One region of the Stenotrophomonas rhizophila genome, then DNA from elsewhere that is predicted to be linked to it. Evidence: predicted binding sites of a transcription regulator. Region 1 holds the regulator's gene; each other region holds the start of a gene.
What was found. Region 1 encodes FliA, which starts transcription of late flagellar genes. Its sites were predicted from a motif close to TAAAGTTTNNCNNNCNNNGGCCGATAA; they were not measured.
Positions count from the first base shown of each region.

Region 2: the regulator FliA is predicted to act here: its motif matches at 1,211-1,237, upstream of BAY15_RS18650 (methyl-accepting chemotaxis protein).
Region 3: the regulator FliA is predicted to act here: its motif matches at 1,686-1,712, upstream of BAY15_RS13870 (HDOD domain-containing protein).

Region 1 is NZ_CP016294.1:2,081,683-2,084,953, reverse strand. Features, by position in the region: gene BAY15_RS09415 (AAA family ATPase) at 1-151, shown strand, start outside; gene BAY15_RS09410 (MinD/ParA family ATP-binding protein) at 138-1,025, shown strand; gene BAY15_RS09405 (RNA polymerase sigma factor FliA) at 1,022-1,768, shown strand; gene cheY (chemotaxis response regulator CheY) at 1,785-2,177, shown strand; gene BAY15_RS09395 (protein phosphatase CheZ) at 2,177-2,791, shown strand; gene BAY15_RS09390 (chemotaxis protein CheA) at 2,796-3,271, shown strand, end outside.
Region 2 is NZ_CP016294.1:97,223-100,493, forward strand. Features, by position in the region: gene hemH (ferrochelatase) at 1-343, shown strand, start outside; gene BAY15_RS00345 (alpha/beta fold hydrolase) at 340-1,188, shown strand; gene BAY15_RS18650 (methyl-accepting chemotaxis protein) at 1,443-3,152, shown strand.
Region 3 is NZ_CP016294.1:3,089,139-3,092,409, reverse strand. Features, by position in the region: gene BAY15_RS13880 (S8 family serine peptidase) at 1-350, shown strand, start outside; gene BAY15_RS13875 (Glu/Leu/Phe/Val dehydrogenase dimerization domain-containing protein) at 421-1,518, opposite strand; gene BAY15_RS13870 (HDOD domain-containing protein) at 1,811-2,905, shown strand; gene BAY15_RS13865 (phospholipase D family protein) at 2,929-3,271, opposite strand, start outside.

The DNA of each region.
Region 1 (3,271 bases):
CCGCCTGCCGATCACCTGGGTCACCGACGGGCAGGACGTTCCCGAAGACCTGCACCGGGCCAGTGCAGCCAATCTTGTACTTCGCCTTGAAGATTTGCGCCGCGCGGCCGATATGCCCTGCAACCCGGAGTTGAACCATGCCGTCGCGTGAGTATGAAAACCTGACCAGGACCTTCCCGTTGTCGGCCACCCGCAGCCAGCCGCTGGGCCCGGTCCGCACCATCGCCGTCACCGGCGGCAAGGGCGGCGTGGGCAAGACCAATGTGTCGGCCAACCTGGCCGTGGCGCTGGCCGACATGGGCAAGCGCACGCTGCTGCTGGATGCCGACCTGGGCCTGGCCAACATCGATGTGATCCTGGGCCTGCAGCCCAAGCTGACCCTGGCCGACCTGGTCGCCGGGCGCTGCACGCTGGATGAAGTGATCCTGGAAGGCCCGGGTGGCGTGCTGGTGGTGCCGGCCGCGTCGGGCCGCCGCCACATGGCCGAACTGCAGCCGGCCGAACACGTGGGCCTGGTCAACGTGTTCTCCGAACTGGAACGCGATCTGGACTTCATGGTGGTCGACACCGCCGCCGGCATCACCGACGGCGTGCTCACCTTCTGCCAGGCCGCCCAGGACACCGTGGTGGTGGTCTGCGACGAACCGGCCTCGATCACCGATGCCTATGCGCTGATCAAGGTGCTCTCGCGCGAACGTGGCGTGGACCGCATCCAGGTGGTCGCCAACATGGTGCGTGATCCGAACGAAGGCCGCGTGCTCTACGAAAAGCTGAGCCGGGTCTGTGACAAGTTCCTGGCCGATGTCTCGCTGAACTACCTGGGCTGCGTGCCGCAGGACGACTGGTTGCGCCTGTCGGTGCAGCGCCAGCAGCCGGTGGTGAAGGCCTACCCGTCCAGCCCGTCGGCGCAGGCGATCGCCGAGATCGCCCGGCGCACCGCCCGCTGGCAGGCCCCGACCGAGCCGCGCGGCGGCGTTGAATTCTTCCTGGAACGCATCCTCAAGCAACGCGGGGTGACCGCATGAAAGGCGCCGCACAATACAAAGAGGTGCAGCGCGCCGCTGCCAACGAGTGCATTGCCCAGCACTCGGACCTGGTCCGGCGCATCGCCCACCACCTGGCCGCACGCCTGCCGGCCAGCGTTGAAGTCGACGACCTGATCCAGGCCGGCATGATGGGCCTGATCGAGGCCTCGCGCAGCTACGACGCCGACCAGGGCGCCTCGTTCGAAACCTACGCCTCGATCCGCATCCGCGGCTCGATGATCGACGAGATCCGCCGCGGCGACTGGGTGCCGCGTTCGGTGCACCGCCGTGCCCGCGACGCCGCGTCCACCATCCGCCGGCTGGAGCAGACCACCGGCCGCGCCGCCAGCGCCACCGAAGTGGCCGCCGCGATGGACATGCCGCTGCCCGACTACCTGCGCCTGATGGAAGACGCCGCGCGTGGCCAGGTGCTGAGCCTGGAATCGCGGATCGAAGACCAGGGCGAGCTGGATACCGTCGCCCAGGGCGGCCCGACTCCGCAGCAGGTGCTGGAGCGCGGCGAATTCGGCCGCGAGCTGGGCAATGCGATCGGCCTGCTGCCCGAACGCGAACAGCTGGTGCTGTCGCTGTACTACGAGCAGGAACTGAACCTGAAAGAGATCGGCGCGGTGCTCGGCGTCAGCGAGTCGCGCGTCTGCCAGATCCATGGCCAGGCAGTGCTGCGCCTGCGTGGCCGACTGAAGATCTTCGAGGCGGCCGACGCCGGCCTCGAGAACACTTGATACCGAGGAAAGTGCTTTGAACAAGAACATGCGTATCCTGATCGTCGACGACTTCTCGACCATGCGTCGTATCGTCAAGAACCTGCTGGGCGATCTGGGCTTCACCAATACGGCCGAAGCCGAGGACGGGCATGCCGCGCTGGCCCTGCTGCAGAGCCAGTCGTTCGATTTCGTGGTCACCGACTGGAACATGCCGGTCATGACCGGTATCGACCTGCTCAAGGCGATCCGCGCCGACGCCAAGCTCAAGACCCTGCCGGTGCTGATGGTCACCGCCGAAGCCAAGCGCGAGCAGATCATTGAAGCCGCCCAGTCCGGCGTGAACGGCTACATCATCAAGCCGTTCACCGCCCAGACCCTGGAAGAAAAGCTCGGCAAGATCTTCGAGCGCCTGGCGGCCAGCGCGTGATGGAAACCCTTCGCGACAAATCGGCGCTGGTGCAGCGCCTGCAGGATGCCCTGGCCGCGCTGGAAAGCGGCGACGAAGCCGGCTGGCGCCGGGAAATCGACGCCCTGGCCGCGCTGCGCACCCAGCCGATGATGGCCGGGCTGAACCGCCTTGCCCGCGAACTGGGCCAGGCGCTGGGCGAACTGCCCACCCTGCCCAGCGAAGCCGGCGAGCTTGACGATGCCTGCGCGCGCCTGGACCACGTGGTGGCGATGACCGAACAGGCCACCCACCGCACCCTGGACCTGGCCGAGGAATGCCGCGCGCTCACCGAGCAGCTGCGTGCCAACGGGCTGAGCCCGGACCAGGACCAGCAGCTGGACCGCATCCGCCACAACCTCACCGAGATCGCGCTCACCCAGAGCTACCAGGATCTCACCGGGCAGATCATCCGCCGCGTGGTGGGCATCGTGCGCCGCGTGCACGAAGGCTTCGGCGCGCTCGGCCTGCCGCCGCCGGACGACAGCGCGCACAAGCGCGACAACGGCCTGGCCGGTCCGGCCGTGAGCGGCCTGGACCGCCATCAGGTGTCACAGGTCGACGCCGACGACCTGCTTTCCGATTTGGGGCTTTGAAACCATGAGTGCTGTTCCAGACGACATTGCTGCAGACTTCATCCTCGAGGCCCAGGAGATCCTGGATCGCCTCGGCGAACAGCTGGTGTCGCTGGAGCAGTCGCCCCAGGACAGCGACCAGCTCAACGCGGTGTTCCGCGGGTTCCACACGCTCAAGGGCGGTGCCGGCTTCCTGGGCATCCAGGCCATGGTCGAGCTGTGCCACGCCGCCGAAGAAACCCTTGGCATGGCCCGCTCGGGCCAGGCCGTGCTGCAGGCCCACCATTTCGACGCCGGCCAGCAATCGCTGGATTACCTGCAGTCGATGCTGGATTCGGTGGCCGCCGGCACCGAGCCGGGCTATGCCCCGCCGGAACTGATCGCGCAGTTCGACGTCAACGGACCGGCCACGCCGGCACCGGCCGCGACGGCGGCCGCCTCGAGCGGCGAGCTCATCACCGACGATGAATTCGAAGCCCTGCTGGATACCCTGCACGGCGG
Region 2 (3,271 bases), 2.0 Mb from region 1:
TCCGCAGCGCTGCGAAGCCAGTGCGCAGGCGATCGCGCAGGCACTCGGCCTGGCGGATGGCGAGTGGAAGCTCACCTACCAGTCGCGCTTCGGTCGCGAGAAGTGGCTGCAGCCCTATGCCGAACCCACGCTGTGGGCGATGGCCGAGCGCGGCGTCAAACAAATCGACGTGGTCTGCCCGGGCTTCGCCACCGATTGCCTGGAAACGCTGGAAGAAGTGGCGATGGGCTTCACCGAAACCGTCGCCGCGCGCGGTGCGCAGATGCGTTACATCCCTTGCCTCAACGCCGATCCCGCGCACGCGCTGGCGTTGTCGCGGCTGAGCATCACGGCGTTGGCATGACGCTCGAACCGTTTGTACTGCCGGTGGCGGGCACCCGCGTGGCCGGCCTGCGTTCGACGCCGACGGCAGGCACGCGTGTGCTGGCGCTGCACGGCTGGCTCGACAACGCCGCCAGCTTCGTGCCGTTGGCCGCAGCACTGCCCGGGCTGGACCTGGTGGCCATCGACCTGCCCGGGCACGGCCACAGCTCGCATATGCCGCCGGGCACGCAGTACAACACCCCGGGCGCGATCTGCCATGTGCTCGACGTAGCCGATGCATTGGGCTGGGAGCGCTTTACGCTGCTCGGCCATTCAATGGGCGCCGGCATTGCCAGCCTCACCGCTGCCGCCGCGCCCGATCGCGTGGAGCGGTTGATCGCCATTGAAGCGCTCGGCGGCCTGCGCGGGCCGGAAGATGAAACCGCGCAGCGCCTTCGCGAGCATGTACGCGCCGTGCGCGCGTTGCCATCGAAGAAGCTGCGCGTGTTTTCCGATCTGGCCGCGCCGGTACGCGCGCGCATGATGGCCAACCAGCTCAGCGAGCCCTGCGCGCGCCTGCTGGTTGAACGCGGCGTCATGCCGGTGGAAGGCGGCTACAGCTGGTGCAGCGACCAGCGCCTGATGCTGCCCACCGCGATGCGGTTGAGCGAAGCGCAGATCGACGACCTGCTGGCGGCGATCGAATGCCCCACCCAGGTGATCTACGCGACGCCGGCACAGTCGTACTACCCCGAGCCGCTGCGCAGTGAACGCATCAAGCTGCTTCGCGACGGCCGCCTGGATGTATTCCCCGGCACCCATCACCTGCACATGGAGCACCCGGCACTGGTGGCCGACGTGATCACGCGCTTCCTCGCCGGCTGACCGCTGCGACACCCTGTCGCACTCAACTTCCAGCGACGCCAACCGATACCGATGCAGCAGGCACGCGCAGCGTGCCTGTGTCGTCGCTTGCTCCGCCGTCTGCGAAGCCGCGTGTCATCCGGCTTCCAAGGAAGGAGTGCTCTCCCCCATCCACGTCTGTGCAAGGTCTTCCGCCGCTGGGTCGCCGGGCCTCGCATCCGTTCGTCCGCGTTTCAGCGGATGACGTTCCGTTTCGAATTGCCTCTGGAGTTGTCATGTCTGCCATTCCCCACCCCTCCTCACGTCCACCCGACGCCATGCTGCTGCCACCTGCGTTGCACCCGCACCCGCGCGGGCAGCGCATCCTCACAGGGTTGCTCTCCACTGGGCTGGTTGGCGGACTCGCCGGCGCCCTTTGGCAACAACAGGCCGTCACCGTGCTTGGCATCGCGATCGCGACCGGCGCGCTGGTGGTACTGGCGCCGCGGGTGCGGCGCAGCAGGGACGCGCTGCGCGCTGAGCTGGCGCGCGTATCAGCAGGCCATTCGCAGCTGCAGGCGCATTGCACTCGCCAGCATGCCGGCGCTGCGGCCGACGCCACCCTGCGCCTCGCATTGGAGGTCTCGCACACGGCGGTGATGATTGCCGATGCGTCCCACGTGATCCGCTATGTAAACCCCGCCGTGGTGCGCCTGCTGCGCAACCAGCAGGCCACCCTGCGCGAGGCGTTTCCGGATTTCGACGCCGACACCCTCGTGGGGACCAGCATCCATCGCTTCCACGCCGACCCGGATCGTATCCGCGCCATCCTGGACACCCTGCAGGCCACCCACCATGGACGCGTGCGGATCGGACACGTGCACTTTGCCCAGGTGGTGAGCCCGATGTTCGACGCGGCCGGAGCGCGCGTCGGCTTCGCCGTGGAATGGCACGACCGTACCCAGGAGCTGGTGCTGGAGACGGCCGTGGCCGAGATCGTCGATGCCGCGGCGCGCGGCGACCTGGACCGGCGCCTGCCACGCGCCGACAGCGGTGCCGCCTTCATGGATGGCCTCACCACCGGCATCAACCAACTGCTGGAGCGGGTGGGCAGCACCGTCGGCGATCTTCGCCGCGTGTTGTCGGCCCTGGCCGAGGGTGATCTGGGACAGCGCATGGAGGGCGACTACGAGGGATCGTTCGCCGCCATGCAGCGCGATGCGAATGCGACGGCGATTCAGCTGGGCAGCATGGTCGAACGCATCCGGCGCAGTGCCGGCGCCATCGCGCTGGGCGCTGAGGAAATCGCCAGTGGCAACCATGACCTCTCCACCCGTACGGAGCGGCAGGCAGCTCATCTGGAGGAAACGGCCTCTTCGATGGAAGAGCTTACGGCCACGGTTCGACAGAACGCCGAGCATGCACACAAGGCCAGCACGCTCGCGCGTGGGGCGCAGGACGTGGCCGAGCGTGGCAGCGCCGTGGTGGGGCGCGTGGTCAGCACCATGGACAGCATCCACGGCGCATCCAAGCGTATTGGCGAGATCACCGGCGTCATCGATGGGATCGCCTTCCAGACCAACATCCTTGCCCTCAATGCGGCGGTGGAAGCGGCGCGCGCCGGTGACCAGGGCCGTGGCTTCACGGTGGTGGCCAGCGAGGTACGCAGCCTGGCACAACGTTCGGCCGAGGCCGCGCGTGAGATCCGGCAGTTGATCGATGCATCGGTCAGCGAGGTGGCCGATGGTGCCCGGTTGGCGCAGGACGCCGGCCACACCATGCAGGAAATCGTGGGCAGCGTGGCGGGGGTCAGCGAGATCATGGCGAGCATTGCGTCGGCGTCGCAGGAGCAGGCCGCCGGCATCGACCAGATCAACCAGACGGTGGTGCAGATGGACGAGGCCACCCAGCAGAACGCCGCGCTGGTCGAAGAAGCCAGCGCCGCCGCGCGCGAGCTCGAGCAGCAGGCAGCAGGCCTGACCGAGGCGGTTGCAGCGTTCCGTTGAAGGGTTGTGCGTATCGACTGACAGTCGATAACGACCTGGTAGATCACGACCGTTGGTCGTGATGCCCGAAAGGCGCCCTGCGGGGCGCCTTTTTCATGCGTTGGGCGGGTGCCACTGTT
Region 3 (3,271 bases), 1.0 Mb from region 1:
ACGGCGGCTTCGGCTTCGGCCTGCGTGCGGACCGCCGCGCGTCGAGCCGCAGCCAAGCGCTGGCCGGCCTGCGCGCGGAAACGCGCCTGCGTGGCTGGTCGCTGCGCGGCTATGCCGAGTGGCAGCAGACGCTGTCCAGCGATGGCCTGGCCTTCGATGCCAGCTTCGTGGGCGTGGATGCCTGGGCGCCGGTGGCCGGGCTGCAGCCGGCCCGCTCCGGCGGCCTGTTCGGCCTGTCGGTGCAGTCCTGGCTGACCCGCAACTCGCAGCTCTCGTTCGGCTACGACCAGCGCTTCGGCCCGCGAGGCGACCTCAGCCAGGTCGCGCTGCGGTACTCCGCCGCGTTCTGATCCAGGCGCGACAGGCAACAAAAAAGGGCGCGAGTTGATCGCGCCCTTTTTTTTCATCTGCCCGTTGGGATCACCCGCCGCGCAGCGTGCCCAGTCGCGGGCGCGCACGGCCCAACGGCATCTTCAGCTTGCCGATCGACTGGATGCGGGTTTCGGCGATGCGGTCGGCGGCGCGCTGCGGCGCAATGCCTTCCTGCTGGGACAGCGCGAAGATGCGGCCCAGGTTGTGGTAGATGCTGCGGATCAGGCGCATCGCGCGTTCGCGGTTGTAGCCGTCGATCTCCAGCGACACATTCATCACCCCGCCCGCATTCACCGCATAGTCCGGGGCGTACAGGATGCCGCGGGCATGCAGCTCATCGCCGATCTCGGGCGTGGAGAGCTGGTTGTTGGCGGTGCCGCAGACGATCTTGCACTTCAGGCGCGGCAGGGTCTGCGCATTGATCGCCCCTTCCAGCGCGCACGGCGCGAACACATCGGCGTTGACGTCGTAGATGTCATCGGGCTTGACCGCCTCGGCGCCGTACTCGGTCACCGCGCGCTCCACCAGCGCAGGGTCCAGATCGGTGACGAACAGCTTGGCGCCGCGATCCCGCAGCAGCTTCACCAGTTCCATGCCGATATGACCCAGGCCCTGCACCGCGATGCTGACCTTGCCCACTTCCTCGTGGCCGAGCTTGTGCTGCATGGCCGCCATCAGCGCCTGCAGCGCGCCGTAGGCGGTGAACGGGGCCGGGTCGCCCGAGCCGCCGTGCACCTGGTGCACGCCGGTGACGTACTCGCTTTCCAGGTAGATGTTTTCCATGTCATTGACGTCGGTACCGACGTCCTCGGCGGTGATGTAGCGCCCGCCGAGCGAATCCACGTAGCGGCCGAACGCGCGGAACAGCACTTCGGTCTTGTCCTTGCGCGGGTCGCCGATGATCACCGCTTTGCCACCCCCGACATTCAAGCCCGCCAGCGCGTTCTTGTAGGTCATCGTGCGGCTGAGCCGCAGCGCGTCGGCCAGCGCGTCGTCCGTGCTGGCGTAAGGGCGCATGCGCACACCGCCCAGCGCCGGACCCAGCGTGGTGTTGTGGATGGCGATGATGGCCCTCAGACCGGCATCGCGGCTGTGGCAGAACACCACCTGTTCATGGCCGGACGTTTCGAGGGTTTCAAATAACATGGTGACTCCGATGCTGCGAACGACGGCAAACGCCGGCAAACGCACCAGCAAAAGGTGGGTGTAAAACAAAAAAAGCGACGTCGTCGGTTGGTCAGGACGGGTCGCGCGGCGCCATTCTAGTGCATTCCGCCGGACGGTGTTGTCAGGGCCGGGTGACCATTGCCCGCTAAAGTTGCCCCGTTCCGGGCCGATGCCGTGGCAACGGTGCGCAGTACCGGCAAGCCAGGACGGAACACGTGGGTGCAGTGGCGACAATTCGGGTGCGGTGCCACACCGGCAGGGGCGCGGCCCGATGATGGCGATCGTGGCGGGGGCCGGCGTACTGCTGGTGGCACTTCTGGGGTGGGGCTGGTATCGCCGCCCGGCGGAGGCGGGACCGGCGCCGGGTAGTACCGGCGGCCGGGCCCGTACGCAGCCGCAGCCGCCGACCCCGACTCAGCCCTGCACTGGCGATGCGGACGAGGTGCTGCAGGCCGGCCTGCACGCACTGGCGTTGCAGCCGGGCAGCGGCAGCGCGCCGGCCACCGTCGCGCAGGACGCGGCCCTGCTGGCGGCGGTGGCGGCAGCGCTGGAGGCGCAGGACTGGTCGGCCCGGCACCTGCCGCGGCGGCCGCAGCTGCTGCCGCAGCTGATCCAGACCGTGAACGACAGCGACGCCTCGGCGCGCAGCATGGCCTCGATCATCAGCCAGGATGCGGTGCTGACCGGCAACCTGCTGCGCATCGCCAACAGCCCGGTCTACCGGCTGCAGGCCAAGCCGGTGGACAGCCTGCAGCGTGCGGTCACGCTGGTGGGTACCGAGGGCATCCGCCAGATCATCAGCGCGGTGCTGGTGCAACCGGTGATGCAACTGCACAGCGACGCCTTTCCGCAGTTCGGAACGGTGGTCTGGGAGCACGCGCTGCTGGCCTCGCGGGCCGCAGCCGATCATGCCCGCCTGGTGACCCATGAAGACGGCTTCGCCGCGCAGTGGATGGGGCTGACCCAGGGCCTTGGCGCGGCCCTGGTGATGCGACACCTGCTGGACGTTGCCCGTGAACAGGCCGTGCTGCCGTCACCGCAGCTGGCCAGCACCCTGCTGGATGCCTGGACCCTGCCGGTGGCCAGCCGCATCGCGGCGGCCTGGGAACTGCCGCCCTCGGTGCACCAGGCGCTGCTGCGCGACGCCGATGCGACAGGCGGTGGGCTGGCGGCCAGCCTGCGCTTCGCGCGTGCCGGGGCATCGGCCAGCCTGCTGTGCCGGCATGGCCGGATCAGCCAGGCCCAGGCGCTGGCGCTGCTGGAGCAGCTGCATGACACCCCGGCGCATGCATTGCAGTGGATCTGGCGCCGCCTGCATGGTCGCGCGGTGGAAACGCTGGAGGCGGACGAGTCGGCCGATGCGTAGCGCCACGCCCTGCGTGGCTGCTCCTAAAGTTGGGACTCCAAGGGCAACCAGCTGATGACGCGGGCGCTGGCGCGCTGCCAGAACGAGGTGTCCGGCTCTCGATCCAGCAATTGTGGGGGCTGTTCGGCCCGATCCAGCCAACACACCTGGTCATCGGCACCCAGCGTCACCCAATAGCTCTGCTTCGGATCGGCCAGGCGCAGGTATTCCGCGCGCAGCTGTGCGGCCAGTTCCCGATCATCAAACAGCACCCCCATCTCCGTGTTGAGGTAGGCAGAGCGGGGGTCCAGGTTGAACGAGCCTACGAAGCCACGCTGGTCATCGATCATGAAGGCCTTGGTATGCAGGCTGGCGCCGCTGCTGCCG